Regions from separate parts of the Chelativorans sp. AA-79 genome, predicted to be linked through region 3. Evidence: predicted binding sites of a transcription regulator. Region 3 holds the regulator's gene; each other region holds the start of a gene.
What was found. Region 3 encodes LexA, which represses DNA repair genes until DNA is damaged. Its sites were predicted from a motif close to TGTTCNNNNTGTGTTCNG; they were not measured.

Region 1 (10,575 bases), on a different replicon from region 3:
GCTTTAGCCTCGTCGGCGCGCCGTTCCTTTGCATCGCCGGGCTTTGGCGTGAGGCCGAGGGCAATCATCCAGCGAGCTTCACCATGCTCACCACCTCACCCGGCCCTGACATTGCTCCCTACCATGATCGCCAGGTCGTCGTGCTGAAGCCTGAGGACTGGGCGGCCTGGCTTTATCTCACCAAGCCACAGTCCGAACTGCTGCGACCGCTGCCGGAGCATTCGCTCGATGTTGAGTTGGTCCGCCAGGGCGCAGGCTGAGCCCTTGCCCTTGTGGCGCTTCTCTAGATGATCGGCTTGCCCGCCTGTTCCATCACCGCGATGAACACCGAATAGGGCAGCACCAATGACAGGGGCGCCTTGGGAATCGTGACGGCGCCGTAGGACCTGTACCAAGCCGCGGCCCGCTCGTCCTTCGCATCGATGAACAGCAGCGTGCCGCCGACCTCCGTCGAGGCGCGAATGCAGCGACGTGCCGCAGCAATCAGCAGTTCGCCGCCCAGGCCGTGACCTTGATGGGCTGTGGCGACGGCCAGCCGTCCAAGCCGAAATCCTCCGATGGCATGGCGGCCGCCACCAGCTGGGCGTGCCACGTCGGGCACGGCTTCGAAATCGATCTGCGCCGGGCTTAGGGTATAGAACCCGAGAATGGTCGTCCTGTTGCCGCTGTCGACGGCGACATAGGTCTTTGAAGCGCCGCTCTCGCTCGCCTGACGTGCGTAGCGCATCAGGAAATCATTGAGTTCGGGCTGTCCGCAGTCGAACCCCTTGCGATCATGGGCCTTCGCGATCGGCTCCTCGCGCCAATCCGGAAGGGTCATTTACGAGCAGCGAGCGAACGGGCAGCTTTGCGCAGCTTCGCATTGGGCGCCGGCGGATGGTCGAGCAGATCGAGCATGAAGCGTGTCTGTTCTTCATCGAGAGTGACCCGCTCCGCCCGCTCGATCACGATTTCGGCGGCCTGGAGCGCATTGCGCAGCACGAACTCCTTGAGGCTCGTGCGCTCAAGCGCGGCGGCCCGCATCAGCCGAGCCTTGTCGGCGGGCGGGATTTGCATGGGGAAGCGGCTGGTGTTTTCGGCGGCGGCTCTGGGCATGGGTTTCGTCCTTTGTCGCATCCTATATAGCGCGTCGATGCGGCAAACTCAACGTATGTTCAATGAAAGCACATAGAGACCATCCGGAAACGCTTCTTGTCAATTCCGCGCGAGCCGTCATCTGAAATCCCGGGTCCTTATATGGATCGGCTCGACCTTGAGGGTGGGATCGACCATATCACGGGGACGGAACCCTTTGGGCAGGCTGCGCGGATCCAGTCCCGGCCCGCCGTGATGGGCTTCATCACCAGGCCCATGGGGAAGTGGAAACGGTACGTCCCGGTTGCCGACGCTGGCGAGCTCGGCCGAGAGGTCGGTGACGGAGTTGGCAACCAGGTGAACGACGTCGCCCTCGCGCTGGATGCGGCCGCGCACGGCGAGCATGGAGGCCGACAGCAAGGTGCTGCGGAATTTCTCGAACACCTTCACCCACACCACGATGTTGGCGGCGCTGGTCTCATCTTCCATGGTGATAAACATCACGCCTTTGGCTGAGCCCGGCCGTTGACGCACAAGGACCAGGCCGGCGGCTTCGAGCCAGCGGCCATCGCGCGCCGCCATGGCCTCGGCGCAGGTGACGATGCGGCGTTTGCTGAGACCAGCGCGCAGGAAGCTCAGCGGATGTTGCCTGAGGGTCAGACCGACGTGACCATAATCTTCGACCACTTCTCGCCCGGCGACCATCGGGCGCAGCGCGACGGCAGGCTCGTGACGTTCGATGATGATGCGCCGTTCGCGTTCCGCTGCCGCTGCGAACAGCGGCAGCGGCTCGTCATGCAAGCCCTTGATGGCCCAAAGGGCCTCACGCCGTGCCAGGCCGAATGCCGGAAGGAATGCGTCGGCCTCGGCGAGTTGCACGAGCGAAGCTGCCGGCACGCCGGCGCGGTGCCAGAGATCATCGACCGAGGAGAATGGCTGGTCCGCACGCGCGGCGATAATCGCGGCGGCATCGTCATTTGCCAAGCCTTTCACCAGCCTCATGCCGAGGCGCACGGCAAACCGCCCTTCCCTTTCTGTTGGTTCGAGGGTGCAATCCCAGCGGCTGGCCTGCACACAAACCGGACGGATCTCGACACCGTGCATGCGCGCGTCCCGCACGAGCTGCGCCGGCAGATAAAATCCCATGGGTTGCGAATTGAGGATCGCGGCACAGAACACATCGGGGTGGTGGCATTTCATCCAACTCGAGGCGTAAGCCACCAAAGCGAAGCTGGCGGCGTGGGATTCTGGAAAGCCATAGCTGCCAAAGCCTTCGAGCTGCTTGAACGTGTTGGCGGCGAAATCCGGCGTATAACCGTTGGCGATCATGCCGCTGATCAGCTTTTCCTTGAACTTGCTGACTCCGCCCGTGTGCTTAAAAGTAGCCATGGCGCGGCGGAGCTGGTCCGCCTCGCCGGCGGAGAAGCCCGCGCAGACCATGCAGAGCTGCATCGCCTGTTCCTGAAATAAAGGGACGCCTAAGGTCTTGCCCAATACCCGCTCCAGTTCGGGTGTGGGGAAGTCGATCGGCTCCTTGCCTTCGCGCCGGCGCAGATAGGGATGAACCATGTCGCCCTGGATCGGGCCCGGCCGGACGATGGCAACCTCGACCACAAGGTCATAGAATGTCCTGGGCTTGATCCTCGGTAACATGCTCATCTGCGCGCGGCTTTCGATCTGAAAGACCCCGACGGTGTCGGCCTTGCGGATCATGGCGTAGGTCGCCGGGTCCTCGGCCGGGATGGTGGCAAGATCGAGGGTAATGCCCTTGTGCTCGGCCAAGAGATCGAAGCTGCGCTTCATGCAGGTCAACATCCCGAGCGCTAACACGTCGACCTTCATGAATTTGAGGATGTCGATATCGTCTTTGTCCCATTCAATAACTTGGCGATCCGCCATCCGGGCCGGCTCGATCGGCACGAGTTCGTCGAGCCGGTCGTGGGTCAGGACGAACCCGCCTGGATGCTGGGAAAGGTGTCGGGGCGTGCCTTCGAGCTGTTGCGCCAGCTCGAGGGTCAGGGTCAGTCGCCGGTCGGCAAGATTGAGGTTGAGCTCGCGGGCACGCGTCTCGTCGATCCCCTCACCGTGTCCCCAGACCTGTGAGGAAAGGAGCTTGGTGACATCTTCCGGCAGGCCGAGCGCCTTGCCGACATCGCGAACGGCGCCGCGGCTGTGGTAGCGCACCACAGTCGAGCAGAGCGCGGCGTGATCGCGGCCGTAGGTCTCATAGACCCACTGCATGACGATCTCGCGCCGCTCGTGCTCGAAGTCGACGTCGATGTCGGGCGGCTCCTTGCGCTCCTGGGAGACGAAGCGCTCGAACAAGAGATTATTTGTGTCGGGGTCGATGCTGGTAATGCCCAGGACGTAACATACCGCCGAGTTAGCTGCGGATCCCCTGCCCTGGCAAAGAATGTCCTGCGACCGGGCAAACTGCACGATCGAATTGACCGTCAGGAAATACGGCGCATAACCCAGCGTCTCGATCAGACCGAGCTCGTGCTTGAGCAAACCGACCACCTTGTCGGGGAGACCTTCGGGGTAGCGACGGGCGGCCCCCTCCCAGGTCAGCTTTTCGAGGGCCTGCTGGGCGGTCAGGCCCGGCATCGTCTTTTCTTCTGGGTATTGATAGGCGAGCTCGTCCAACGAGAAGCGGCACTGCTCGGCGATCGCCACCGTCCGCGACAATGCCTCCGGGTAGCGGCTGAATAGCCTGGCCATTTCCTCTGGCGTCTTCAAATGCCGGTCGGCATGCCGCTCGCGCTGGAAGCCGGCATCGTCGATGGTGATGTTGTGTCGGATGCAGGTGACTACATCCTGCAGCACCCGACGCTCCGGGTGATGGAACAGGACATCGTTCGTGACCACGGTCGCGACCCGCATCTGCGTCGCCATGTTGGCGAGTTCATGGATGCGGAGCTGGTCATTGGGGCGTCGCCGCAGGGTCAGCGCGACATGGGCGTCCCTGCCGAAGGCCTCGCGTAGCCGGCGTAATTGCAGCGCGCACACATCATCGGCGACGTCGGGCACCAGGACGGCGATCAAACCCTCGCCATAGGCAACGACATCGGCCCATTCCAGATGGCAGAGACCCTTGCCGCCGCGCGACTTGCCGAGCGACAGCAAGCGGCAGAGGCGGCCATAGGCCGGACGATCCTTTGGGTAGACGAGCAGTGATATGCCATCTGCCAGATCGAGGCGACAGCCGACGATGAGGCGAATGCCGGTGGCCTTGGCCGCTTCATGCGCGCGCACGACGCCCGCCAAGCTGTTGCGGTCGACGATGGCGAGGGCCTCGATGCCGAGCAGCGCGGCTTGCGCGAACAATTCGTCACAGGAACTCGCGCCTCTCAGAAATGAGAAATGCGAGGTGACCTGCAGCTCGGCATAGCGCGCGTTCATCCGAAGATCCCGTGGATGAACCAGCGATGCGACCCGGTCGCCGGATCCTCGCCGTCGCCGGCGCGATAGATCCAGAACCGCTCGCCGCCCTCGTCCTCGACCCGGAAATAATCCCGCACCGCATTCGTCTCGGCTTCGCGCCGCCACCACTCGCCGAATATGCGCTCCGGCCCGTCGGCGTGGGCGACGCGGCGGCGGATGCCGCGCCAGGTAAACCAGGCCGGGGGATGATCGGGCAACAGCGCCATGGTGTCGATCGGTTCGGGCGGCGTTAGTAGTCGCGACGGCCGCGGCCAGTCGCCGCGCCAGCTCGCTCCGTCGTCCGGGGAGGTCGGGGCCACGCGCTTGACCGAACGTTCCGGCACGTCGCTCTCGACCGGAGCGAAACGATAGAGGCGGCTTGGCCCGAGACGATTGGCGATGACGTCGATGAGGTCGGAGATGTCCGGCTCTTCCGGCTCGACCAGCGATGAGATCGCCTGGCGGTCGCGGATGGGCTCGACCAACGTCGCCGTCAGCGTCATGAGCTCGATACCGAAGCCGGGATCGATCTTCTCGATGCGATCGGTGAGAAGCCGCGTCAGGCGGCGCGCTTCGCGCACCGGAGTGGCCGTGCCGACGCGGATCGCCTCGATGCGGTTGTCGACGCGATGGAACAGAAGATCGAGCCGGCGCGCGCCGAGCCCTCTTTTCTCCAGACCGGCACAGAGCTGGTCGACCAGCCTGCCGGTATATTTCGTGATCGTGTCGGCGGCGCCGATCGGCTCGCCGAAGGCGCGACGGACCTCGACCAGCTCGGGGGGACGAACGGGCTCGAAGGGCTCGGGCGCGCGGCCCATGGCCTGGTCCAGGCGGCGCATGAGCTCGGGACCGAACCGGTGTGTGAGGGGCGCCTTCGGCGTGTCCTCAATGTCGCCGATCCGCTCGAAGCCCAGAACGTGAAGCCCTTCGATGATGTGTGCTGGCAGGTGCAGCGCCCGGATTGGGAGATCCCGCATGGCGGTCGCAGCCTGCCCGGCCGGGATGACGGCAATCGGCCGCGCCAGGAAACGGGCAGCGGCGTGTGCGGCGCCCCAGCTATCCGCCACTGCGGCGCGTGCGGCAACGCCCGAGCCCCTCATGCGCGAAACAAGGTTGGCGAGCATTGCCTCCTCGCCGCCATGCAAATGGTCGGCGCCGCTGGTGTCGATGATGAGGCCATCCGGCGGATCGGGCGAGACGATCGGTGCGTAGCGCAGTGCCCACAGCGCCAGGCGGTCGAGCGCCGCGGCATCTTCGGCTGGCTCGAGCTCGATGTTGACGAGACCGGGAACGAGGACCTGGGCTTTGCTCGCGGGCATGCCGATGCGCAGGCCGGCCTGACGCGCTGCCTCATCGAGAGCGAGGACCTCGCGGCGGCGGCCGTGCCGGCCGAACATGACGATAGGCACATCAGCCGGCGGCGCCGAAGCGCCGAGCTTGCGGCGAAGCCGATCGGTCGGCCAGGTCGGCAGAAAGAGCGAGACGACCCTTGTCATCACAGGATTCCACTTCAAAGTCGGCGCTCTCCCCTGCCCTGACGCGCAGCAGTTCGAGCCGCCAGCGGGGGCGGCCGACGCCGGGGACCGGAAGCGGTCGGGAAGGAAGAGTGGAGACGCGCCAGCGGCTGACCGCGGCCGTCGGTTGTCCAAAATCGGTGGCCTCGGTTTGCCGGCGCCACCGGCGAATAGCGATGCCGAGCGTGCCAGAGGCTTCGGCCGCAAGTTGCAGGCGGCGTGAGGCGGTCATCGGCAGGCGCGCCAATTCGGCGACGACAGCGCCGAGGCCGCCATGACGAAGACCTTCCTCGAAGCAGGCGAGAACGGCCGCCTCGTCGCCGGCCTCGACATAGATTACCCGGCCCGGCGGCAAGCCGGCCTGGGCAAGCGAGGGCGCGAACATATCTTGCCGGGTGACGCACCATAGGACGCGACCGCGCATTCTGGCGGCGACGCCGGCGGCCCAAAGGGCGGCGGCGGCCCCATCGACGGCCCCGTTGGCGCCGCCGGCAACCTCATGCAGCGCTCCGAGCGCCAGCCCACCTCCCGGCAATACCCGGTCGATCTCGGGGACGCCGAAAGGCAGGACCTCGCGACGGCGTGCAGAGCCACCCTCGAGCCGCGCGATGCGTTCTCGAAGCTGGGCGATATGAGGTTTTGCCGCGCGATCGGCCAAAATCCGGGTCTCCTGAGGGCTTTGCAACGCGCCAATGGGCTGTTATGTTCATTATTTGTTCTCTTTCGGAAAATGAGTCAATCGGACTCCGGCGAGAGTCTTTCGGAAGCGAGCGGGGACCTTGGGGAAAGCAACGGCGCAGTATTGGCCGATTGTCGTTGCGAGTCAGGTGCATAGGAGCGGGGCGGCATGGATGCGGCGTATCTGGAAAAATTGAATGACGGACAGCGCGCCGCCGTCGTGCACGGCATGGGCCTGCCCGACGGCAGCGTTGGCGGGCCGCTGCTGATCATCGCCGGGGCGGGATCGGGCAAGACCAACACGCTGGCGCATCGCGTGGCGCAGCTCATTATCTCCGGAGCCGACCCTCGGCGCATCCTGCTGATGACGTTCTCACGACGTGCCGCCGCCGAGATGGGCAAGCGCGTCGAGCGTATCTGCGCCAAGGTTCTCGGCGACAAGGCAGGAATCCTGACTGACGGGCTTGCGTGGTCCGGCACGTTCCATGGTATCGGCGCCCGGCTGTTGCGCGAATATGCCGTCGAGCTCGGGCTCGATCCGCAATTCACCATCCACGACCGCGAGGATTCCGCGGACCTCATGAACCTCGTCCGGCACGATCTCGGCTTCTCGAAGATGGAAAGCCGGTTCCCCGCCAAGGGGACGTGCCTCTCCATCTATTCGCGCGTCGTCAACGCCGAGGCGCCGCTCGACGAGATACTGCGCGCCAGCTTTCCTTGGTGCGCCGGCTGGGAGAAGGAGCTGCGCGAACTTTTCGCCGGCTATGTAGAGGCCAAGCAGGTCCAGAACGTCCTCGATTATGATGACCTGCTGCTCTACTGGGCGCAGACGATGGGAGACGCCACGCTGGCCGACGAGATCGGCGGCAAATGGGATCACGTTCTGGTCGACGAATACCAGGACACGAACCGCCTGCAGGCGACTATTCTCACAGGGTTGAAGCCGGCCGGGCGTGGTCTGACCGTCGTCGGCGACGACGCGCAAGCGATCTATTCTTTTCGGGCGGCGACGGTGCGCAACATCCTCGACTTCCCGGGGGAGTTCTCGCCGGCGGCCGACGTGATCACGCTCGACCGCAATTACCGTTCGACCCAGCCGATCCTCGCCGCCGCGAACGGGGTGATTGGCTTGGCGCGGGAGCGGTTCACCAAGAACCTTTGGACCGATCGGCCCTCGAACGAGCGGCCGCGGTTGGTCACGGTGCGCGATGAGGCCGACCAGGCGAAATTCGTGGCGAACGAGGTATTGGAAAACCGAGAGAGCGGGATGCGCCTTAAGGATCAGGCGGTTCTGTTTCGGGCAAGCCATCACAGCGGGCCGCTTGAGATCGAACTGACGCGTCGCAACATTCCGTTCAAGAAATTCGGCGGCCTCAAATTCCTCGACAGCGCCCATGTCAAGGACATGCTGGCGGCCTTGCGTTTCGCGCAGAACCTGCGCGATCGGGTCTCGGGTTTCCGCGTGCTGCAGCTCCTGCCCGGCGTCGGGCCAGCTACGGCGCAAGCCGCGCTCGATGCCGTGGCAGACAGCGCCGACCCGATCGATACGCTCGACAATCTGCCCTGCCCTGCCCGCGCCCAGGCTGAATGGTCAGGCTTCGTCGAGCTGATCGCCGGCCTACGCTCCGGTTCGTCAGGATGGCCGGCAGAGATCGGGCAGGCCCGGTCCTGGTACGAACCGCATCTCGAACGCATCCATGAGGACTTCGAGATGAGGCGGGCCGACCTGCTGCAGCTCGAAGACATCGCTGCCGGCTATCCGACCCGCGAGCGCTTTCTTACCGAACTCGCGCTCGATCCTCCGGACGCGACGTCAGGTCAGGCTGGTGTGCCCCTGCTCGACGAGGACTATCTGATCCTCTCGACGATCCATTCCGCCAAAGGCCAGGAATGGCACTCGGTCTTCGTGCTCAACACCGTCGATGGCTGCATTCCTTCCGACCTCGGCGTCGGCACGACAGATGAGATCGAGGAGGAGCGACGCCTGCTCTATGTCGCAATGACTCGCGCAAAGGACAGTCTCAATCTCGTCGTGCCGCAGCGCTTTTTCACCCACGGCCAGTCCTCGACCGGCGATCGGCATGTCTATGCCTCGCGGACGCGGTTCATTCCGGCTAGTCTGCTGAAACTGTTCGAGTGCCGGACCTGGCCGGTGGTTGCACCTGGAGCCGCAGGCGACAGCGGTCCGCGACAGGTTCGCTTGGATGTCGGGGCGCGCATGCGCGGCATGTGGCGTTAGATGGAGATGGCGTCACCGAGCTTGCGCAGGAAGGAGGCGCCGATGACAGAGGAATTGGTCGGCGCCGCACCGTTTGACACCGGCGAAAAGCAAGGTGAGAAACCCGTCCGCAAAATAATACATTGCGACATGGATGCTTATTATGCCGCGGTCGAGCAGCGCGACAATCCCGAGCTGCGCGGCAAACCGGTAGCCGTCGGCGGGTCGGCCGCCCGTGGCGTCGTCGCGGCGGCAAGTTACGAAGCGCGCGCCTTCGGCGTGCGATCAGCTTTGCCTTCGGTGACCGCGAAACGCCGCTGCCCCGAGCTGATCTTCGTCAAACCCCGCTTCGACGTCTATCGGGCAGTTTCGGCGCAGATTCGCGAGATCTTCGCCGAGCATACCGATCTCATCGAACCACTCTCGCTCGACGAGGCCTATCTCGACGTCACCGAGAACAAGCAGAACATCGGCATCGCCACCGAGATCGCGACCCTGATCCGTGCTCGGATCAAAGAGGTGACCGGGCTCAACGCATCGGCCGGGATTTCCTACTGCAAGTTTTTGGCAAAAATGGCGAGCGATCTCAACAAGCCCAACGGCCAGGCCGTCATCACCCCCGCTATGGGACCGGGTTTCGTGGCGACATTGCCGGTGAAGAAGTTCCACGGCATTGGACCGGCGACAGCCGCGAAGATGGAGAACCTTGGGATCGAAACGGGCGCCGACCTACGTGAGAAGCCGTTGGCGTTCCTGCAGGAACATTTTGGCAAGGCGGGCGGGTGGTACTACCGGATCGCGCGGGGGAGTGATGATCGTCCCGTGCAGCCGGACCGGCCGCGCAAATCTATCGGCGCCGAAGACACGTTTACGTCCGACATCTTCGAGCTCGAAGTGGCCAAGGCGGAGTTGGCGCCCCTGGTCGCTAAGGTCTGGCGTCATTGCGAGGACCGCGGCTTCTCCGGCAAGACGGTGACCGTGAAGGTGAAATATGCGGACTTCCAGATTATCACCCGGAGCCGAACCATTCACGGATCCATCCGGTGCGAAGGCAAGCTGCGCGAGCTTGCGGTCAGCCTCCTGGAAGCGACGTTTCCGGCATCGAAAGGCATCCGCTTGTTGGGGATCACACTTTCATCCCCGGTATCGGAATCTGATACGCTTGAGGCCCAGCTTTCGTTACCGATCTGAATTGTGTGCCACCGAGTGCAGTCCAAACTCGTCAATATCGCGCGGTTGTGATCAAAAGTCGTCGCACAATCTGGACAATCCGGACGTTCTGCACTATCTATGCCTTGAAACGTTGGAGGCGATGATGGTCGCAACAGCTCGCAAACCCGGAACTGACATGCAGCTCAATGTAAGCCGCGCGGCGGTTGCCGACATTCTCGATGTGCTCGCGCGTCACAATCCGGGCGTTCCCAAGGCAGCATTGAAGGGCAAGAGCAAGGTCGTTGCCGCAGTTGCAGCTGCCACTGTGGGGCTGTCCGAGGAACAGCAACGGCGTATCCTGGCCTATGAGAAAGTGCTCGGGAAGACCATGGAATCGGTTGTTGCTGACCTTGGCGGTGAGCATCCTGACGAGCTTATCAGGGTCGAAGCCGACAAAATCGTCGAGATCAGCCAAGGTGAAGGTCTGGGTGATCTGCTGGATGAGTCCGAGGGTCG
Region 2 (10,575 bases), 1.1 Mb from region 3:
CGATCAGCCTCTCGGTCCGTCTTTTCGCCAATATGCTGGCCGGCCACATCACGCTCAAGGTTTTCGCCGGCTTCGTCACGTCGCTGGGCGCCCTTGGCGTGGCGGGCGCCGCCGGCGCGGTGCTGCCGCTTGCCATGACCGTGGCGCTCACCGGTCTCGAATTCCTGGTCGCCTTCCTGCAGGCCTATGTCTTTGCGGTTCTCACCTGCATGTATCTCAACGACGCCCTGCACCCGGGCCACTAGGAAAAGTTCACCGGCGGGCCTCCGCCAGACCAATCTGAAATCCAGACCCACAAGGAGTTCGTAAGATGGAAGTAGAAGCAGCAAAGGCAATCGGCGCGGGTATCGCCTGCCTCGGCATGGGCGGTGCCGGCATCGGCCTTGGCCATATCTTCGGTAACTACCTGGCGGGCGCGCTGCGCAACCCGTCCGCTGCCGACGGTCAGTTCGGCCGCCTGATCTTCGGCTTCGCCGTGACCGAGGCGCTTGGCATCTTCTCGCTGCTGGTGGCGCTGCTTCTCCTCTTCACCTAATCGGCGGTTTCGTGCCTGGACCGGCCGCGGCTCGCGGCCGGTTTCGACCACAAGGGGAAAGCCATGTTCGTGGCACCGGCATTCGCGCAGGAGGCGGCTGATCAGGCCGTCGGCGAAACACATACGGAAACGGGCGTTGCGGAAGGCGGCGCGCATGAGGGCGCCTTTCCTCCCTTCGACGCTTCCACCTATCCTTCGCAGCTTCTCTGGCTGGCCATCACCTTCGGGCTGTTCTACCTGTTCCTGAAACGGGTGGTCCTGCCGCGCATCGGCAGCATCCTGGAAGTGCGGCGCGACCGCATCGCCCAGGATCTCGATCAGGCCGCGCGCATGAAGGAAGAGGCCGACGCTGCGGTGGCTGCTTACGAGCAGGAACTTGCCGAGGCGCGCAAGAAGGCCTCCCAGATCGCGCAGGAAGCGCGTGACAACGCCAAGGCGGAGGCCGAGGCCGAGCGCCGCAAGGTAGAAGCCGGCCTGGACGCCAAGCTCAAGGATGCCGAGGATCGGATTGCCGAGATCAAGACTTCGGCGCTGAAGGATGTCGGCGCGATTGCCGAGGACACGGCCGCGGCCATCGTCCAGGAGCTTGTCGGCGGCAAGGTCGACAAGGCCTCGCTCTCGGCGGCGGTGAAGGCCTCACAGCAGTAGGAGAGGGATGCATGGACGCGACGTTCTGGGCGCTGGTTGCGCTGATCATCTTTATCGGCATTCTCCTCTACGTGAAGGTGCCGGCCATGCTCGCGGGCTCGCTCGACAGCCGTGCCGATCGCATCCGCAACGAGCTCGAGGAGGCGCGTCGGCTGCGCGAGGACGCCCAGCAGCTGCTCGCCGAGTACCAGCGTAAACGCCGCGAGGCCGAGCAGGAGGCGAAGGACCTCGTCGACGCCGCCAAACGGGAAGCGAAGCTTATCGTTTCCGATGCGAAGGCGAAGACGGAAGAGTATGTCGTGCGCCGCACGGCCCTGGCCGAACAGAAGATCGCCCAGGCCGAACGGGATGCGGTGAACGAGGTGCGGGCGAACGCGGTCGATGTCGCGATCGCCGCCGCCGGCAGGCTGCTGGCCGACCGGGTCGACGCCAAGACCGGCGGGGACCTCTTCAAGGCGTCGCTTCAGGAAGTGAAGTCGAAGCTGAACTGAGCCTGCCGCACTGTTCTGAAAAAACGCCGCCCCTCGGGGCGGCTTTTTTACTCTGAAACGCTTCAAGGTGCCTGCCCTCTGCTGCGCACGTGAACGCGTCGCCGCCGCGCCCAGGAGGCTATGTCGACGGCGCCTCGTATGGGATGTCGAGCAGCCGGCAGAGGTCCTGCAGGCATTCCTCGAAGACGGGCGACAAGTCGCTATAGGCGAACCCGATCTGGTTGAGCACCTCCATGCAGAGCAGGCCGTAGAGCCGCATCCAGCAGGAGAGGAAGATATAGGCCGCTTCAGGAGGCAGGGCGCCCTCGATCTTCTCCGAATAGGCGCGCAGTTGCGCGGCGAGCGAGGGGTCCATGTCCTCGATGCTCGGGAGCGGGAAACGCCGCGTGCGCCAGATCGCCACGATTTCCTCCAGGAAAACCTGTCCGAAGGCGCGGCCCGTCTGGCTTACATTGGCGCAGCGTTCCGGCCCCGCCGGGGAAGCGGGCGTGGCGAACAGGCACCCGAACTCTGTCGGATGCGCGATCGCCCATTCGCGCAGGCCGCGGCTGATGGCAAGCAGGCGGCGCTCGGGTCTGTCGGCACCGCTCCCGTCGCGCGCCGAGGTCAGCGCCGCCACCAGCTCGGAATAAAGGTCGCTGCGCACGGCTTCGATCAGGTCGCCCTGGCTCGGATAATAGCGATAGAGTGCGGGTCCGCTCATGCCCATCTTCCGCGCCACGGCATTGACCGTGACCGCCGGGGCGCCCTTCTTGACGAGAAGATCGCGGGCGATTTCCCGGATCTCCGCCATGGTGGCTTCCCTGAACTTCTCTCTGCGGCTCGGTCTCTTGGCGGCCTCGGTGGACATCTTGACCGTCGATGATCGTGTTGAACTTTATAGAGGTCTGCGGACAATGCCGCATGGTCACGGCAGCTGCCCTCGGGCCGGCTGACATTCGGCGGTCTCGGAGTGCGCCCTAGTGCTCACAGGCCCTAACTGACGTTAGACTATATAACGGCAACAGCCCGCGCAAGCGGCTCCCTTCCGAACAATGCCTTCCGGGTGATGCCTCAGTTTGAGAGCTGGCAATCGCCTCGCTGGAAGCGCAGGGTATCGTCTCGACGATAGGTTGCGAAGGTTTTCATCCGGCATGCAATGGACTAGAGGGTGTCCGTTCCGAGCATTCCTCATTCGCGGTGCGCGATCGCACCCGTCCGATGCCCTTGCGAGTCATTCTCCATGAGCCGCTTTCATTGCGGTGTCGATTTCGGCACCACCAACTCCACCGTCGGTCTCTGCGCAAGCGGCGGCGACCCATTTCTGATCCCCGTCGAGGACGACGATCTCACCATCCCGTCGGCACTCTTTTTCAGCCTGGAGGACGGCAGCGTGCATTTCGGCCGGTCGGCCGTTCATCAGTATATGGACGGCGCGGAGGGACGTTTCATGCGGGCACTGAAGTCGATCCTCGGCACCAGCCTGATGAAGGAGACCACACAGGTCGGCCGCGACCGCCTGACCTTCCAGGGACTGATCGGCCGCTTCCTCCGCCATCTGAAGGAGCGCCTCGAACAGCAGCCCAGCGGCATGCCCGATCATGTGGTGCTGGGTCGGCCCGTTTCCTTCGTCGATGGTGACGGGACCGCCGACCGCACCGCGCAGGATCAGCTCGAGGCTGCCGCACGTGCGGAGGGCTTCCGTCACGTGGAGTTCCAGTTCGAGCCGGTCGCCGCAGCACTCCACTTCGAACGCTCGCTCAATGAAGAAGCGCTCGCCCTCGTGGTCGACATCGGCGGCGGGACGTCCGATTTTTCGGTTCTGCGGCTTTCGCCCGAGCGCTCGCGCGCGGCGGATCGGCGCGGCGACATTCTGAGCACGTCGGGTGTCCATGTCGGCGGGACCGATTTCGACCGCTGCCTCAACATCGCGAAGGTCATGCCGCATATGGGGCTCGGCACGAAGACCCGCGACGGCAAGCGCCATCTGCCGGTGTGGTATTTCAATGACATGGCGACCTGGCACAGGATCAACCAGCTCTATACGGCGAAGACCCTGCAGGATATCCGGTCCTTGGCGCGCGAGGCGGCCGAGCCGGAAAAGCTCGCGCGCTTCGAGCATCTGCTGGTCCACCGTTCCGGCCACAGGCTCGCGGCCCAGGTGGAGAAAGCCAAGATCGAACTGACGGATGCACCAGACACCGTCATCCATCTCGACGAGTCGGGCCTGTCGCTGGCGCTGCCGGTCAGCCGCGGCGCATTCGACGCGGCGAGCGCCGAACTGGTGGAAAAGATCGGCGTCGCGATCGAAGACGCCCTTCGCGGTGCGGGAGTGGCCGCGGGGGCGATCGAAACCGTTATCCTGACAGGTGGCGGCGCACAGGTTCCGTTGGTGCGGACGGCCGCGACCGCGCGGTTCCCCGATGCCCGCATCGCCCGGTCCGACCAGTTCGGCTCGGTCGGACTGGGACTCGCCGTCGACGCCGCCCGGCGGTTCGCGTAGCCCTTGTTGCATGGGCGGGCGCATTGAGTTCCGTTAAGGCCATGCCGCTGGACGGATCCAAGGGCCGGCGTTGAAAAAGGCGAATCTTGGGACGGAGGAAAGGGCGCCCTGTGCCGACCCTTTCTGGGAACGGCTGGTTCGTGCTCAATCACGGCCTTCCAGCAGAAGAATCCAGGGAAGCGGCAGGCCCGAGCGCTTCAGACGGAGACATCACCGCTTTTCCGCTTCACACCCGCAAATGGCCTGCGCGCGCTCTGGCGGAGAGCCGTCACGTGACGAAGCCGGCCTCCGGCTGCTCCGCCGGAATCGCGGCCGCCTCGTCGGCCGAGGGCTTGAACGGCGAGAAGCTCATGCGGTGAAGCCGCGAGACGGGACCATGTTCGAGGATCGCCGACCGGTGGCGCTCTGTGGCGTAGCCCACATGGCTGTCGAAACCGTAATGCGGCATGAGCGTGCCCGTCCGCACCATCATGCGGTCCCGCGTCACCTTTGCCACAATGGACGCCGCCGCGATCGACTGCGAACGCTGGTCGCCCTTGACCACGGCGCGGCAGGGGCAGGGCAGCCCCGGGGGATGTCGCGCCCGTCCGCCAGCGCATAGGCGGGAGGCAGGCAAAGCCCCTCGAGCGCACGCCGCATCGCCTCTAGGCTGGCCTTCAGGATATTCGATCCGTCGATGCTGCCCGCGCAGAGCGAGGCGACGGAGACGGCGAGCGCTGCGCCGAAGATGTCGCTGACCAGCGCCTCGCGCGCCTCCGCCGTCAGCCGCTTGGAATCGTCGAGCCCCCGGGGATGCGATCGGGGTCGAGCACGACCGCCGCCGCCACCACGGGCCCGGCGAGCGGGCCGCGGCCAGCCTCATCGAGCCCCGCCACGGGCGCGAGACCCTCGCGCATGATGCCGGCCTCCAGCGTGAAATCCGGACGCACGGGCAAGTCGAAGAGAAGCGGAGAATCGGAACACGATGAAGCCATGGCGGCGATGCTTGCATCGCTTCCGATTCTCCGCAAGCCTTTCCCGGCAGGTGGGGCAAAAAAGCCGGAAAGGCCGCCGTCGGCCCGGGTGCGGGGCTGCGACGGTCATTCCGGGCGGCGTGGGGCTTCACCGGCCCGGAGAACCACTATTCCTTCCTGTGCGAGGGGAGCATTGGCGCTTCCGCCTGCTGTCCGCCCGCGGCATCTGCCGCTCGAAGCGCGGATGATGCCCGTTCCCCAATCCTTCTTTTCTCCGTACCGCGGCGCCTAAAGCAGGCTCAACTGCTCGCCTTCGCCTTTTCCCGCCTTGAAGAGATCCGTCCTGAGCTTCCGGCGCTCGAGGTTGAGGCCTATGCGCCGTGCGGCGATCTCGAAGCGGCGACCGATCTGCCAGGCGTAGGGACCCGTGCCCCGCATGCGCTTGCCCCATTCCGCATCGTAGTCCTTGCCGCCGCGCATCGAGCGGACGAGCGACATCACGTGCCTGTAGCGGTCCGGATAGTGCCGCAGGAGCCAGTCCTTGAAGATCGGGCTCACCTCGAGCGGCAGGCGCAGGATCACATATCCCGCCTCGCGCGCGCCCGCGGCATGGCCCGATTCGAGGATACGCTCGATCTCGCTGTCGTTGAGGCCGGGAATGACCGGCCCGATCATCACCGAGGCTGGCACGCCCGCATCGCTCAGGCTGCGAACCGCCTCCAGCCGGCGCGTGGGCGTGGCGGCCCTGGGCTCCATGGTGCGGGCGAGCCGCCGGTCGAGCGTGGTGACCGAAAGCGCCACCTTGGCAAGTCCCCGTTCGGCCATGCGCGAGAGGATGTCGATGTCACGCGTGACGAGCGCAGACTTGGTGACGATCCCCACGGGATGGTTGTGCGCGTCGAGCACTTCGAGGATCTCGCGCATGATGCGCCATTTCTTCTCGATCGGCTGGTAAGGGTCCGTATTGGTCCCGATCGCGATCGTGCGCGGCTCGTAACCGGGCTTTGCCAACTCCCTTTCGAGAAGCCGCGCGGCATCGGGCTTGGCGAACAGCTTCGATTCGAAATCCAACCCCGGCGAAAGCCCCATATAGCTATGCGTCGGCCGCGCGAAACAGTAGACGCAGCCGTGCTCGCAGCCGCGATAGGGATTGATCGAGCGGTCGAACGAGATGTCGGGCGAGGTGTTGCGCGTGATGATGGTGCGGGGCTTTTCCACCTGCACCTCGGTCCTGAAGGGCGGCAACTCCTCCAGCGTCTCCCACCCGTCATCGAAGACATGGCGCGTCAGCGGCTCGAACCGGCCACTCGGATTCACGCCTGCGCCGCGCCCTCTCCGGCGATCCTCGCCGATGCGCAGGCCCGCATCCTCGATCACCGCATTTGCCATGGCAGAACCTCCACCGCTGAAAGCGGCAATGTCTGCCCGTGCGATCTGTTCCATTACTGCCTCCGCGCCATGCGACCGGTGCGCCATCTTGAGATGAATCTATTCCTACTCTCGGAATGAGAACAAATCAAGAACATTTGCGCACAATCACAGAACGCGGAAAAAGGCGCTCAGCGTGGCCATCTGTGGATATTGCCGCTCATGAGACGCCGCCGCCGCGCTTCAGGTGCTCATCGAGCCGGGGCATGATCTCGACGAAGTTGCAGGGCGTGTGCCGGTAGTCGAACTGGTCCCTAAGGATGGAATCCCAGGCGTCGCGGCAGGCGCCGGGCGACCCCGGAAGCACGAAGACGAAGGTCTGGCCGATCAGCCCGGCGGTCGCGCGCGACTGGATCGTGGAGGTGCCGATCTTCTCGAAGGAGATTCTGTGGAAAACCTGTGAAAACCCGTCCATGCGCTTTTCGAACAGGGGTTCCAGCGCCTCCGGCGTCACGTCGCGGCCGGTGAAACCAGTTCCCCCGGTGGTGATCACGGCATCCACGCGCGGGTCGGCGCACCAGGCCTGGACGAGGCGGCGGATGCGGCCTGAGTCGTCGGGCACGATGGCCCGGTCGACGACTTCGTGGCCGGCCTCTCCGATGCGGTCCGCCAGGGTCTGGCCGGATTTGTCGTCCGCCAGGGTCCGCGTGTCGGAGACGGTAAGCACGGCAAAGCGCACGGGGATGAACTGCCGTTCAGGCATGGCCGAACTCCGGTGTCGAGGTCATGGTCGTGGTCGCCTGCACCAGCCAGCGGGGATGCCTGCCGGCGATCGCGATGCCCGCGCGCCGGGCCTCTCCCGGCGTCTTGAAGATGCCGTAGCAGGTGGCGCCGGAGCCGGACATGCGCGCGATCAGCGCCCCTTCCGTCCGCATCTGGCCCAGCACCCCGCCGATTTCGGGCATCAGCGAAAGCGCGGGCGGTTCCAGATCGTTGCGGGCGCGCCGCAGCCAGTCCACCAGTTCCGCCAGCCCCGCATCGGGGGGAAGGGCGCGCAAGGGCGGGTTCTCGCGCTCCATGAGGGCGGCGAAGACTACCGGCGTCGCCAACGGCAGGCCGGGATTGACGAGCAGGATGGAAAGCGGGGGCAGCGAAGGAACAGGCTCCAGTGTCTCGCCGATCCCGCGCGCGATCAGCGGCCGGGCGGCAAGGCACATGGGGATGTCCGCGCCGAGCCGGACACCTATTTCCGCCAGCGCTGCCGGTTGCGCATCGATGCCCCAGAAGCGCACGAGAAGATTGAGGGCGGCCGCTGCGTCGCTGGAACCGCCGCCCACGCCCGCTGCCACGGGCAGGTTCTTCTCGAGGGTGAGTGCGACCGGCCGCTCCGCGCGCGCGCCGAACCGCTCCCGCAGGAGGTCACGCGCCCTGAGCACCAGGTTGGCCTCGCCGGGAAGTCCCGCGGCGAAGGGCCCGCGGACCGAGAAGGAGTCGCGGTCCGCCGCCGCCGCGGTGAGCCGGTCGCCATAGCCGGCGAAGACGACGAGGCTTTCCAGCGTGTGATAGCCGTCGTCGCGGCGGCCCGTGACATGGAGCGCCAGGTTGATCTTCGCCGGTGCGGCGCTCTCGAGCTTCATCGTGAAGCCGTTCAGTCCTTCGCCAGACGGTATTCGCCGGTCCGGGGATCCTTGACCAGGGTTCCCATGCTGCCCGTAGCCGCTTCCTGCCGGGCGCGCTCCATGCGCTTCGTCACGCGTTCCGCTTCGCGCAGGAAGGCGCGGTAGCCGAAGATGGCCACGGTGGCGATGAGGGCGAAGAAGATCAGTTGCGGCATGGCCAAATGCCTCCTTGGCGGCGATCGATGTCATTCTAGGGCATGATCCCGAAAAGTGGATGCCGGTTTTCGGAAAAGATCATGCTCAAGCAAAAAGTTGGATCATGATGCCGATTCAACGAGGCGGCATCATGATCCAAGGCGGTTTGACGGCTGAGCAAAGGCGGCATCACAGCCCATACCGGCGCCACAGCGCCTGGTCCTCCGCCGCCTCCAGGAGGCCCGTGGCGGCGGCCGCGGCGATATCCGCCCCGCGCCCGTCGATGCCGAAGAAGCCGAGCCGGCGTCCCAACAGCCCGCGCGGCGCGCTCACCAGCTTGAGGCGCGTCTTCTCGCCATAGCGTTTCTTGAGATAGGAGCGCATGTCGCCGGTGGCGTCCACGAGACCAAGGCTATGGCCGCGCTCGCCGGTCCAGAACAGCCCGGTGAAGAGATCGTCGTCCTCGGCGAGCTTCGCCCCGCGCCGCTCCTTCACCAGCGCGATGAAGCTCTGGTGCACGTCCTCCTGCAGTGCCTTGAGCCGCTCCACATCCTCTTCCTTTTCCGGCTGGAAGGGATCGAGGATGGCCTTGTTGCGGCCGGATGTGTGCACGCGCCGCTCGACGCCGATCTTCCTGATGAGGTCCTGGAAACCAAAACCTGCCGAGACGACGCCGATCGAGCCCACGATGGAGGAGGAGTCGGCGATGATCTCGTCGCCCGAAAGCGCGATCATGTAGCCACCGGAAGCCGCGACGTCCTCGACGAAGACGAGCACGCGCTTCTTCTTCTCCTCGGCGAGGTCGCGGATGCGCCGGTAGATGAGGCGCGACTGCACGGGCGAGCCACCCGGCGAGTTGACGGAGATGGCCACGGCCGGCGCGGAGAAGGAGAACGCCTTTTCCAGAAGCGCTGCCGTGGAAGCGAGCGAAAGGGACTGGCGCATGGGGCTTCCGCCCGCCATGATCGTGCCGTGCAGCCTGATGACGGGGATCGTGACGGCGTCGGAGCGGAGGGATTTCGGCAGGAGGCGTGCCAGCGATTCTTTCACGTCGGGTCTCCGGGGCGGTTTCGGTGTCATGTAGGCATTGGCCGGCGGGACGCAATGGCGCTGTCCGGGAACGACCTTAATTGGCAACGTCAATAGGTGAAAAGGGTTTCCCTGCCGTTGATGACGGCGTCGGCGCGCGCGGTGAAGGCGCGGCCGTCCTTCTCGTGCAGCACGAGCGGCGTTGCGAGCGCGAGTGCACCGCGCGCGCCCTTGCGGGCATGCAGGAGGATGCGGATCGCCTCCGCCTCGGGGCGCGGGTGGATCGGCATGCAGCGCGGGCTGCCGAATCGGCCTTCCAGCGCCGCAAGGATGTCGCCGAGCGATGCCGGCCGGGCGATGATCGCCACCTCGCCCCGAGGTCCGGTGATGGCTGACGCCGTCCTCAGCCAGCGCTCGAAGAGCCCGTCCGCCATGACATGCGCCTCGCGTCTGAGCGCATCCGGCGTGGCGCGGTCGCGGGCCGCGTTGAAGGGCGGGTTCATGATGACGAAGTCGAAGGACCGGTCATCAAGTCCCGCTTGCGCGCGTTCGGGGCCGGCAAGCTCCACATCGGCCTGAAGCACCGCGAGGCGGGGAGCAAGCGCCGCATTCTGAGGGAGGTCGCAGCTTTTGCGCGCACACTCCGCCATTTCCTCCGTCTTTTCGACCAGGAGCACTTGCGCCTGCGGGCAGCGGGCGGCGACCGCAAACCCCGCCGCACCCGCACCTGCGCCGAGATCGGCAACCCGCCCGGCGAAGCCGTCAGGCACCGCGCCAGCAAGCAGCATGGCGTCCAGCCCCGCCCGATGCCCCTTGCCGACGGGCTGCACGAGGTGGAAGCCACCGCGGTGGAAGGCGTCGACGGTGAAGTCCGATTTGCGGTTCATGGGTTGGCGACGATGCGAAATTATTCCGGGCCCGAGGCAAGTTCGGCCGGCGCCTTTTCACGCGTTCCCGGCGACGATTTCAATCCTCACCCCCGGTCCCCAACAGCCCGGCATCGGCGAGAAGCCGGCGCGCCTCTTCGGCCTGTTCCTCCGCGACCAGCACGCGCCGCGGCAGGACACCGAGGGAACCTTCCATGATGCTCATGTTCCGGTCCGCGATGTGGTAGTCGATGTCCGCGTCGCGCAGCAGGCTTTCGATGAAGGAGATGGCGACGGCGTCATTGGTGCGGATGAGTTCGATCATGCCGGCGACGTTGGCAGGTTGGTGCGCGCTTGTAAATGAGCGCCGGTTGTCCTACCGAAAACCC
Region 3 (10,575 bases):
CGCGCCGTTCCGAATGTCCCACGATCACGTGGGTCGCGCCGCAATCGGCCAGCATCTCGGCGGAGATATCGCCGGTATGGGCGCCGCTCTGCTTGGCATGGCAATCCTGTCCGCCAACCACGACCGGCGTCCGCCCCGCTATTTCGGCGGCGCGCGCCAGAAGCGTGGCCGGAACACAGACGATCCCGTCGGCACCGCTGCCCACAGCCGCAGCAAAACCTTCGCAGATGGCTTTCAGCTCGCCCAGGGAAGCGGCGGTTCCATGCATCTTCCAGTTGCCTGCTATGAGAGGACGGATTTCGGGCGTCATGGGTGCCTCCGAGGACTTGAACGGTTAAGCTGGAAGGGTTCAGTACCAAAAAGACGTCACAAAGCAATCGACAGCTGTGTTCCGGGGCGCTATTCCCGAACCTTGAAAACATGTCGGAGAAGTCCGACTTTCACCAGATGGATAACAGATCAAGACATGCTCGATAGCCTTAGAAAAGCCGCGTCTACCTGGGCCGCAAAGCTCCTGCTCGGAATTCTGGTGTTGAGTTTCGCGGTATGGGGTATATCCGGCTCGCTGCTCACGAGCACCAATGGAGAGGTGATCACCGCCGGCGACACCACTGTCACCGCGGTGGACTATCGCCTTGCCTATGACCGCCGGATCGCCGAACTGTCGCAGCAGTTGGGCACCCGGCTGACGCGTGAGCAGGCGGTTGCCTTCGGCATCGACGAGCAGGTTCTTTCGCAACTCACCGCCGGCGCCGTGCTCGACGAGACGGCCCGCAAGATGGGGCTCGGCGTATCGCGCGACAAGCTTGCCGAACTGACTGCGGCCGATCCCGCCTTCCGCGGACTCGACGGGCGGTTCGACCGCAACCAGTTCGAATTCGTGCTGAGCCGGGTCGGTATGCGCCCCGAGGACTACCTGAAGAACCGCGAGCAGGCCGCTGCGCGCCAGCAGATCGTGGACGCCGTCGCCACGGGGGTTTCCGCCCCCGACGAGCTTCTGCGCAACGTCGCCCGCTATCGCGGCGAGGACCGCACCGTGGAATATGTGCCCCTGCCCCGCTCTGCCGTCGAGCCGATAGAGCCGCCGAGCGAGGAGGAGCTCAAGACGTGGTTCGAGGAGCACAAGGCCGACTACGCCGCCCCCGAATACCGCAAGGTCGAATATGTGAAGCTCGAGGCCGAGGACATTGCGGACCCGTCCGTCATCTCCGACGAGCAGGTCGAAGAGTATTATAATGCGCATCGTGCGCAGTACACGACGCCCGAGCGCCGAACGATCGAGCAGTTGAACTTCGCCTCTACGGAAGAGGCCAACACGGCGCGTGAGAGCATGCGCACGGGGACCACTTTCGAGGACCTGGTCGGGCGCCAGGGCAAGAAGATCGAGGATGTGAGCCTCGGTTCGCTGACCCGCGCAGACATTCCCGATCCAGCTATCTCGGACGCCGCCTTCTCTCTCGCCAAGGACCAGGTGAGCGACGTGGTTCAGGGTTCGTTCGGCCCGGTGCTCCTGCGCGTGACGGAGATCACCCCCGAGGCGGTCACGCCGCTCGACGAGGTGAGAGAGCAGATCCGTCAGCAACTGGCGCTCGATGAAGCCAATCGCCTTCTGCTCGACACCTACGACCAGTACGAGGATGCGCGTGCTGGCGGCGACACCATGCAGGAAGCGGCGGAGAAGCTGCGGCTCACGATGCGGACGATCGCGGCGGTCGACCGTCAGGGCAACAAACCTGACGGGACACCCGTCGAGAACGCGCCCAATCTGCCCACGCTGGTCGGCGAGGCCTTCGATTCGGAAGTCGGGGTCGAAAATCCGCCGATCAATCTCACCGGCAGCGGCTTCCTCTTCTACGAAGTTGCGGAGATCATACCGGCCCGCGACCGCGATTTCGCCGAAGTGCGCGACCGTGTCCTCGCCGACTGGACCGATGCGGAGGCGGCATCCCGGCTCGATGCACGTGCCAAGGAGCTCGAGGAACAGCTGAAGAACAGCAAGACACTCGATCAGCTCGCCGCCGAAATCGGCCAGGAGAAAGTGGTCAAGCGCGGCCTTAAGCGTGAGGCCAGCGATGCGGATCTCGGCCAGGCCGGCGTGGAAGCCGTCTTCAGCGTGGCCAAAGGCGGCACCGGCATCTTCTCCAACCCCGCGGGAGATGCGCGTTTCATATTCCAGGTGACGGAGGTGTTCGAACCCGCCGCGGCAACGGCCGAGTCGCTGCCGAACGATGTCAGGAATGCGATCAACCAGGGTCTGGAGAACGACCTGCTCAATCAGCTCGTCACGCGCCTCCAGGCCGAGCAGAGCGTAACTGTGAACAGGACAGCAATGCAGCAGGCGCTGGCATTCTGATCGGCCATGGTGGACCTCAAGGCACATATCGCCAAGGTGGCGTCCGGCTCCACCCTCAGTTTTGCCGAGGCGCGGCAGGCTTTCGAGATCATCATGTCGGGGGAAGCGACGCCGAGCCAGATCGGCGGATTCCTGATGGCGCTGCGCGTGCGCGGCGAGACCGTCGACGAGATCAGCGGCGCGGTCGATACCATGCGTGCGAAGATGCTGCCGGTGACAGCCCCCGAAGGTGCCGTTGATATTGTCGGCACGGGGGGGGATGCTTCGGGCACCTACAACGTCTCCACCTGTGCGGCCTTCATTGTCGCCGGCTGCGGCGTGCCGGTTGCCAAGCACGGCAACCGTGCCCTTTCCTCCCGTTCCGGCGCTGCCGACAGCCTGACGGCTCTCGGTGTCAACATCGAAGCGGGGCCGGAAGAGATCGCAACCTGCATAGCCGAAGCCAATGTGGGCTTCATGTTCGCACCCAACCACCACGCGGCCATGCGCCATGTGGGACCGACGCGCGTCGAGCTCGGCACGCGCACCATCTTCAATCTGCTCGGACCGCTTTCCAACCCGGCAGGCGTGAAACGCCAACTCGTCGGCGTCTTCTCGCCGCAATGGGTGGAGCCGCTCGCACTCGTGCTGAAACAGCTCGGCGCCGAAAGGGCATGGGTGGTGCATGGTGACGGGCTCGACGAGATGACGACTGCCGGGACCACTCGCGTCGCCGCTCTCGAGAACGGGAATGTCCGCGTCTTCGACGTGGCGCCGGAAGAGGTGGACCTGCCCAGGGCGGCCGCAGCGGACCTCAAGGGCGGCGATGGCGAACACAACGGCAAGGCCCTGCGCCGCGTGCTCGAGGGGGAAAGGAACGCCTATCGCGACATCGCGCTGCTCAATGCCGCCGGTGCGTTGGTGGTGGCGGCAAAAGCCGAGACGTTGCGCGGTGGGCTCGCGCTCGCCATCGAATCCATCGACAGCGGCCGCGCCATGGCGGCGCTGGAAAAGCTCGTCGCCGTATCCAACCGGAAACCCTGAGGGCGGGCTGGGACATGGCCGACATCCTGCGAAAGATCGAGACTTACAAGCGCGAGGAGATCGCGGCGGCAAAGGCCGCCCTACCCCAGGCCGAACTCGCCGCGCGTGCGCGCGACGCGGACCCCGTGCGGGGTTTCGCTTCTGCCCTGCGCGCCAGGCATGCGGCGGGCGCGTTCGCGCTGATTGCGGAGGTGAAGAAGGCGAGCCCCTCCAAGGGCCTCATCCGGGCCGATTTCGATCCGCCGTCCCTGGCCAAGGCCTATGAACGCGGTGGTGCTGCCTGCCTTTCGGTCCTCACCGATCGTCCCTCTTTCCAGGGCGCGCCGGAATTCCTCACCGAGGCGCGCATGGCCACCGGCCTCCCCGCCCTGCGAAAGGACTTCATGTTCGAACCCTATCAGGTGTTCGAGGCCCGCGCCTGGGGGGCAGACGCCATCCTGATCATTATGGCGAGCGTGTCGGATGCCGAGGCCGAGACGCTAGCGGAAACGGCCACCGAACTCGATATGGACGTCCTGATCGAGGTCCACGACGAAAGGGAGTTGGAACGGGCATTGCGGCTTTCTTCGCCGCTGATCGGCATCAATAACCGCGACCTGCGCACCTTCGAGACCAGGCTGGAGACGAGCGAGAAGCTCGCACCGCTGGTGCCGGACGACCGCATCGTCGTGGGCGAGAGCGGTATCTTCACGCACGCGGACTGCGCGCGCATGGCAAAGGCCGGCATCTCGACCTTCCTGGTCGGTGAAAGCCTGATGCGTCAGGGCGACGTGGCTGGCGCGACGCGAGACCTCCTCGGGTTGCAGCCCGGCGTGCAGGTGGTGATCTGACATGGCCGGCGGCGAGAAGAACGGGCTCACGCATCTTCGCGCCGACGGGCGCGCCGAGATGGTGGATGTCGGTGCCAAGCAGGAGACGGAGCGTACGGCGATCGCGGCCGGAACCGTCGTCATGGCGCCGGAAACGCTGCAGGCGATCCTGAGCGGCGACGCCAGGAAGGGCGACGTAATCGCGGTTGCGCGCCTGGCAGGCATCATGGCCGCCAAGAAGACGCATGACCTGATCCCACTCTGCCATCCACTTGCCCTGACGAAGGTAGCGGTCGAGATCGTTCCGGACGAGGCCTTGCCGGGGCTAAGGGTCGAAGCGCTTGCGCGTGTGACCGGCAAAACCGGCGTGGAGATGGAGGCGCTCACCGCTTGCTCCGTTGCCTGCCTCACCATCTATGACATGGCCAAGGCGCTCGACAAGGCAATGGTGATCACCGATGTCCGGCTCGTCGAGAAGACCGGGGGGAAATCGGGGATCTGGCGCGCCGGAGATGCGGACCATGGCGCTGCTGCCCGTTAACGAAGCCCTCGCGCGCGTGCTCGAGGGGATGAGGCCTCTTCCCGCCGAGGTGCTGCCACTGGCCGAAACGGCCGGGCGCACCCTTGCCGGCGACCTTGACGCCCAACGCACGCAGCCGCCCTTCAACGCCTCCGCCATGGACGGCTATGCCGTCCGGGCCGCTGATATCGAATCTCCTCCCGCCACACTGTCCGTCATCGGTGAATCGGCCGCCGGTCGGCGTTTCGAAGGCCGTGTAAAGCCGGGCGAAGCCGTGCGCATCTTCACCGGCGCCCCCGTTCCCGAGGGAGCCGACACGATCCTCATCCAGGAAAACGCGTCGCCCCTTGAAAATGGCCGTATCGAGGCCCTCGAGCCGGCGACGTCGGGCCGGCACATCCGGCGCGCGGGCCTTGATTTCCGCGAGGGCGAAACGATTCTCGCGCAAGGCCGGCTTCTCGATCCTGCAGCCCTGTCGCTGGCCGCCGCCGCCGGACATGCGCGGGTGCCGGTGGTGCGCAGGCCGCTTGTCGCCGTCATCGCCACGGGGGACGAACTCGTGCCGCCGGAGGTGGTGCCGGGTCCCGACCAGATCGTCGCTTCCAACAATTTCGGCATCGGCGCACTCGCAGGGCTCGATGGCGCACGCGTGCTGGACCTCGGCATCGTGCCGGACAGGCAGGACGCTATCGCTGCGGCGATCCAGAAGGCTCTTTCGGCACGTGCAGATATCATCGTGACGCTGGGCGGCGCGTCCGTCGGCGAGCACGACCTGGTGCGGCCGGTGCTCACGGCGGAAGGCATGGAGCTTGCGTTCTGGAAAATCGCCATGCGCCCTGGCAAGCCGCTGATGTTCGGCCGCTTTGCAGAAGCGCGCGTACTGGGACTGCCCGGCAATCCGGTCTCCAGCCTCGTCTGCGCCCATCTTTTCCTGCGCCCGATGGTGGCCAGGCTTTCAGGCCGCCCATTCCGGCCCGACTTGCGGACGGCCACCCTCACCAAGGCGATGAAGGCGAACGACGAGAGGCAGGACTATGTGCGCGCGGGGGTCGAGGAAAGCGCGGACGGGTTGACCGCGGCACCCTTCGACACGCAGGACTCCTCCATGCTGAGCACGCTCGCCGCGGCCAATGCGCTGGTCGTCCGCGAACCGAATGCACCCGCAGCCGAAGCCGGGGAGTCCTGCACGGTGCTGATGCTCCGGTAAGGGCTTTTATACCAAGCCACTTTACTGTTGCGGAACACAACTCGAACATATAGTGTATGTTCTGGTTTTGTTTATGACTGATTCCGGGTGGTAAAGATGCTCACGCGCAAACAGCACGAGTTGCTGCTTTTCATTCATGCCCGTCTCAAGGAGACCGGCATACCGCCCTCTTTCGATGAAATGAAGGAGGCGCTCGACCTGGCCTCCAAATCCGGCATCCACCGGCTGATCACAGCATTGGAGGAACGCGGGTTCATCCGCCGCCTGCCCAACCGGGCACGCGCTCTGGAGGTGCTCAGGCTTCCCGATTCGATCGCTCCCGGGCTCGCGGCGCCGCGCAAATTCTCACCCAGTGTCATCGAAGGCGGCCAGGGGCGCGGCGCGCCTGCTCCGAAGCCAGCCGCAAACAATGACGACGAGACGGGTGTGGTCTCGATTCCGGTGATGGGACGCATCGCCGCGGGTGTGCCGATCGATGCCATCCAGCACCGGACGCACTCGATCGGCGTCCCGCCCGATATGATCACGGGCGGCGAGCACTACGCCCTGGAAGTCAAGGGCGATTCAATGGTCGAAGCCGGAATTTTCGACGGCGATACGGTCGTTATCCGCCAGACACAGACGGCCAATCCCGGCGATATCGTCGTGGCGCTCGTGGACGACGAAGAAGCGACGCTGAAGCGCTTCCGCCGCAAGGGTGCATCGATCGCGCTCGAGGCGGCCAACCCCGCCTATGAGACACGGATCTTTGGCCCTGACCGCGTGAAGGTGCAGGGGCGGCTCGTCGGCCTCATCCGCCGCTATTGAGCGGCTGCTGTCTGAAAGAAGGGCCCCTGCCGGCGAATGGAGCCGCGGGGCTCAATCTCGTCGGCATGGAGCGTTGCTATAGCAGCGACCGGAAAAGGATTCACCCGCCCTCTTTATTCCCGACCTGTGACTGACAGGAGCCGGGTCTGTGACGCACGAGGAGGCGGTGCCTCCAGCCGGGGCTCCTTTTTCCGCCTTGTATAAGGCGGCAGGCCGCGCGCGGCCCTGGACCAGGTCCTGTGCGCGTGCCAGGGTCGGTATGGCTCTTCGATCGCGAAGGTGATGTCGGCGCGAAGAGCGGCTTCGCCGCGTCGAATGTCGACGACAGCGCTGCCCCTTCGCGCGAGTTCGCGCTTGGTGATGACAACCGCCCGGTTTGCACCGCAGGGGTTTCCCGCCGTCGCGTCATCGATCACGATCAGCGTTGCCGTCGCGCAGGCGATTCGGGCCACTTCCGGGCTTTCCGCATGAGCGATCACCGCTCCGCTTTGGTGCTGTGCGACACAAAGTCCGTCACCGCAGGAAAAGGCGTTCCCCGGCAGCCCGCCGACAGGAGCGCCGGCCGTTACCGGTTTGAGCACCCTTTCCGCGTTGAGAGAACGCGTCCAGTCTTCCATGGTGAAACCGTTGGGCCGGTTCCGGTTGACAGCGATGACGCCCCCTTCTCCGCCAACACCCACCAACCGGGCATCCTCGCTGATGAAGATATCAGGCAGTTCCCGTGTCATCAGCAACCCAATCCCGATGGCAAGGAAAGGCAGGGCCAAGAGCCTCAGCCGTGTGGTGGAAATGACGAGGATCACGAGAGCCGCCGTGAGTGCCAGCAGTGCCGGAAGCGGGATCAGCCCGACTGCGTCGATCGGTGTGCGATCGGAGAACCATTTCGCAACCGCGATCACGGCGGCGATCGCGTGCGCCATGATCTTCAGGAAAAACCCGTCGAGGCCGAAGGGCATGGCGACCATTGCCAGAACGGCCGCCGGCATGGCGATCGTCGAGACGAAGGGCATCGCTGCGAGATTGGCCGGCAGGGCCAGCGGCGTGGCGCGCTGAAAATGCCAGATGCCGTAGAGAGCCGTCGCCGTGCCCGCGATCAGCGAGGTGGCGGCGAGGCCGATCACGAAACCGAGCGCCATGCGCCCCGCGCGGTGGACCAGCGACCCGTTTGGGGGCGCAGCCGAAGCGCGACCGCTCCGACGTCCGCTCCAGACGGCATAGCCGGCTATCAGGGCGGCGGTTGCGGCGAACGACATCTGGAAGCTTGGCCCCACCACCTCGTGCGGCGACAGGGCGATGATGATGAGCGCCGCGATCGCCACATTGCGCATGGTGAGAGCAGCACGGTCGAAGATCAGCGCGGCAAGCATCACTGCAAGCATGATATAGCTGCGCTTGGCGGCCACCTCCGCACCGGAGATGAAGAGATAGAGCGTGCAGAAGGCAAGTGCCGCCGCCGCGGCATATTTCTTCACCGGCACGCGGGAGGAGAAGCCGGGAAAGAGGGCACTGCCGGCCCTCAGCATGAACATCACGGTGACTGCGACCAGCGCCATGTGCAGGCCGGAGATGGAAAGGATGTGCGCCAGCCCGGACCGGCGCAGCCATTCGTTCACCTCTTCCGGAATGCCCGACCGGTAACCGGTGATCACTGCCACCGCCACTTCGCCCTTCGACCCGTCGATTTGGCTGCGGATTCGTTCGGCGAGCGCCAGACGCACGGTCTCGAGGGTGCGGTTCAGGCGAGCGGTAAACGGCGCTTCGCCCGCAATCTCTGCACGCTCCGGCCCTTTCATGAAGAAGCCGATCGCACCGATCCCGCTGTAATAGCTTGCAAAGGAAAAGTCATAGCTGCCGGGACGCACCGGGCCGGAAGGCGACATGAGCCGCACCAGCCCGGTGACGCCATCGCCGGGGCGCAGGCCGGCAGGCACGCCTCGCGCGGTCAGCCGCACCCGTTCGGGCGCATAGCGCAGCCGCGGGCGCTCCGTCGTCACGATGTCGATGATCAGGCGAATACGGCCGCTCGCCTGATACTCGATACCGGCCACCCTGCCGGTGATCCGCGTCGTCACGTCCGAGCCCAGCACCGGTGTCGCCGCACGCCAGGTCTCGATTTTCGCCGCGCCGACGCCGGCGGTGATGGCAAGGACGGCGCCGCAGCACACGAGCCCCGCCGGCCTGCTCTGCAGGAGCCAGACGGCCAGCAAGAGCGGGGCTGCCAATGCGAAAAGAAACGGGAATTCCGGCTCCCAGGGGAGAGCGTAGTAGATTACAGCTCCTAGGCCCAGCAGCACCGGTAGGCAAAGGAATGCACCCCCGCGCGCGCCGTCTCTTGCCAGTTCGCCCAAGACGGCTTGCGGAAGCATCCGCAGGCCTGCGCCCCGCAAGGGAGCGGCCCGTCCGGAAGAGACGACGGCCACCAGCCCCGGCTCCCGTATAGCAGCCGAAACGACCTTACCCGTCGACGCAGCCTCCTCCAAGACGAGGAAGTGCAGTCGCTCGCGCTCGGCGGCTTCCGCTCGTTCGCCCCCCATGCCCCTGTTTCTCCCGCAGGCGCTTGCACCCCAACTCGCCTATGCTACATGACGGACAGCCAATTTCCACCCGGCGCAGGCGATGGCCGAAAATGCGCCGCTTTGAACGAATCCGGACAAGAAAAATGGCAGAATCCGTCGTCACCCGCTTTGCGCCCTCGCCCACCGGCTTCCTCCATATCGGAGGCGCACGCACGGCCCTCTTCAACTGGCTCTACGCCCGGCACACGGGCGGCAGGATGCTGCTCAGGATCGAGGACACCGACCGGCAGCGCTCCACGCCGGAAGCGACGGCGGCCATCCTTGACGGGCTTGCCTGGCTGGGGCTCGATTGGGACGGGGAGCCGATTTCCCAGTTCGCCCGTGCCTCCCGCCATAAAGACGTGGCGGAGGAACTGATTGCGCGGGGCGAGGCCTATTATTGCTACTGCACGCCCGAGGAGATCGAGGCGATGCGCGAGAAAGCGCGTGCCGATGGGAGGCCGCCGCGCTATGACGGCACATGGCGCGACCGCGACCCGGGCGAGGCGCCGGCCGGCGTGAAGCCAGTGGTCCGCATCAAGGCGCCCGCCGAGGGAGAGACCGTCATCCGCGACCGTGTGCAGGGAGACGTGCGCTTCCCCAACAAGGATCTTGACGATTTCATCATCCTGCGTTCGGACGGCACGCCCACTTACATGCACGCCGTGGTGGTGGACGACCACGATATGGGCGTCACCCACATCATCCGAGGCGACGATCACCTCACCAATGCCGCTCGCCAGGCGATCATTTACCGCGCGATGGGTTGGGATCTGCCGGCGATGGCCCATATACCGCTGATCCATGGGCCGGACGGCGGCAAGCTCTCGAAGCGTCATGGAGCACTCGGCGTCGATGCCTATCGGGCCATGGGCTACCTGCCCGCGGCCCTGCGCAACTATCTCGCGCGACTCGGATGGAGCCATGGCGACGACGAGGTGATGACCACCGAGCAGATGATCGAATGGTTCGAGATCGAGGACATCAACAAAGGTGCGGCACGCTTCGATTTCCAGAAAATGGAAGCGCTGAACGGCGTCCATATGCGCCAGATGGACGATGACGTTCTTTTCGAGCTTTTTGTCGCCACGCTGCCGCATCTCGAAGGCGGACGGGCTTTTCTCGACAAGTTCGACGAAAAGCACCGGGTGCAGCTTCGCGCCGCCCTCCCCGGCCTCAAGGAGCGGGCGAAGACGCTGGTGGAACTGATGGACGGGGCGCGTTTTCTTGTCGCCGAGCGTCCGCTGCCGGTCGAGGAGAAAGCGGCGGAGTTGCTCGACCAAGATGCCCGGGTAATGCTT

Region 1: a site for LexA is predicted at 6,715-6,732, ahead of PVE73_RS27245 (ImuA family protein). Genes of this name have one in related genera too.
Region 2: a site for LexA is predicted at 6,617-6,634, ahead of PVE73_RS18805 (PA0069 family radical SAM protein). Genes of this name have one in related genera too.

What each region holds. Positions count from the first base shown of each region.
Region 1 is NZ_CP120363.1:19,537-30,111, forward strand. It holds gene PVE73_RS27220 (SOS response-associated peptidase family protein) at 1-260, shown strand, start outside; gene PVE73_RS27225 (GNAT family N-acetyltransferase) at 284-820, opposite strand; gene PVE73_RS27230 (DUF1778 domain-containing protein) at 817-1,095, opposite strand; gene PVE73_RS27235 (error-prone DNA polymerase) at 1,213-4,476, opposite strand; gene PVE73_RS27240 (DUF6504 family protein) at 4,473-5,993, opposite strand; gene PVE73_RS27245 (ImuA family protein) at 5,908-6,669, opposite strand; gene PVE73_RS27250 (ATP-dependent helicase) at 6,859-8,928, shown strand; gene dinB (DNA polymerase IV) at 9,058-10,098, shown strand; gene PVE73_RS27260 (hypothetical protein) at 10,256-10,575, shown strand, end outside.
Region 2 is NZ_CP120361.1:3,822,406-3,832,980, reverse strand. It holds gene PVE73_RS18840 (F0F1 ATP synthase subunit A) at 1-245, shown strand, start outside; gene PVE73_RS18835 (F0F1 ATP synthase subunit C) at 311-535, shown strand; gene PVE73_RS18830 (F0F1 ATP synthase subunit B) at 599-1,183, shown strand; gene PVE73_RS18825 (F0F1 ATP synthase subunit B) at 1,195-1,674, shown strand; gene PVE73_RS18820 (TetR/AcrR family transcriptional regulator) at 1,793-2,467, opposite strand; gene PVE73_RS18815 (Hsp70 family protein) at 2,897-4,156, shown strand; partial or broken gene PVE73_RS18810 (ribonuclease HII) at 4,425-5,130, opposite strand; gene PVE73_RS18805 (PA0069 family radical SAM protein) at 5,398-6,552, opposite strand; gene moaB (molybdenum cofactor biosynthesis protein B) at 6,698-7,240, opposite strand; gene PVE73_RS18795 (4-(cytidine 5'-diphospho)-2-C-methyl-D-erythritol kinase) at 7,233-8,114, opposite strand; gene PVE73_RS18790 (hypothetical protein) at 8,126-8,311, opposite strand; gene PVE73_RS18785 (S49 family peptidase) at 8,481-9,341, opposite strand; gene PVE73_RS18780 (methyltransferase) at 9,431-10,207, opposite strand; gene PVE73_RS18775 (DUF2007 domain-containing protein) at 10,287-10,511, opposite strand.
Region 3 is NZ_CP120361.1:2,762,929-2,773,503, reverse strand. It holds gene tpiA (triose-phosphate isomerase) at 1-310, opposite strand, end outside; gene PVE73_RS13470 (peptidyl-prolyl cis-trans isomerase) at 467-2,353, shown strand; gene trpD (anthranilate phosphoribosyltransferase) at 2,360-3,376, shown strand; gene trpC (indole-3-glycerol phosphate synthase TrpC) at 3,391-4,206, shown strand; gene moaC (cyclic pyranopterin monophosphate synthase MoaC) at 4,208-4,726, shown strand; gene glp (gephyrin-like molybdotransferase Glp) at 4,707-5,912, shown strand; gene lexA (transcriptional repressor LexA) at 6,009-6,719, shown strand; gene PVE73_RS13440 (ComEC/Rec2 family competence protein) at 6,833-9,253, opposite strand; gene gltX (glutamate--tRNA ligase) at 9,379-10,575, shown strand, end outside.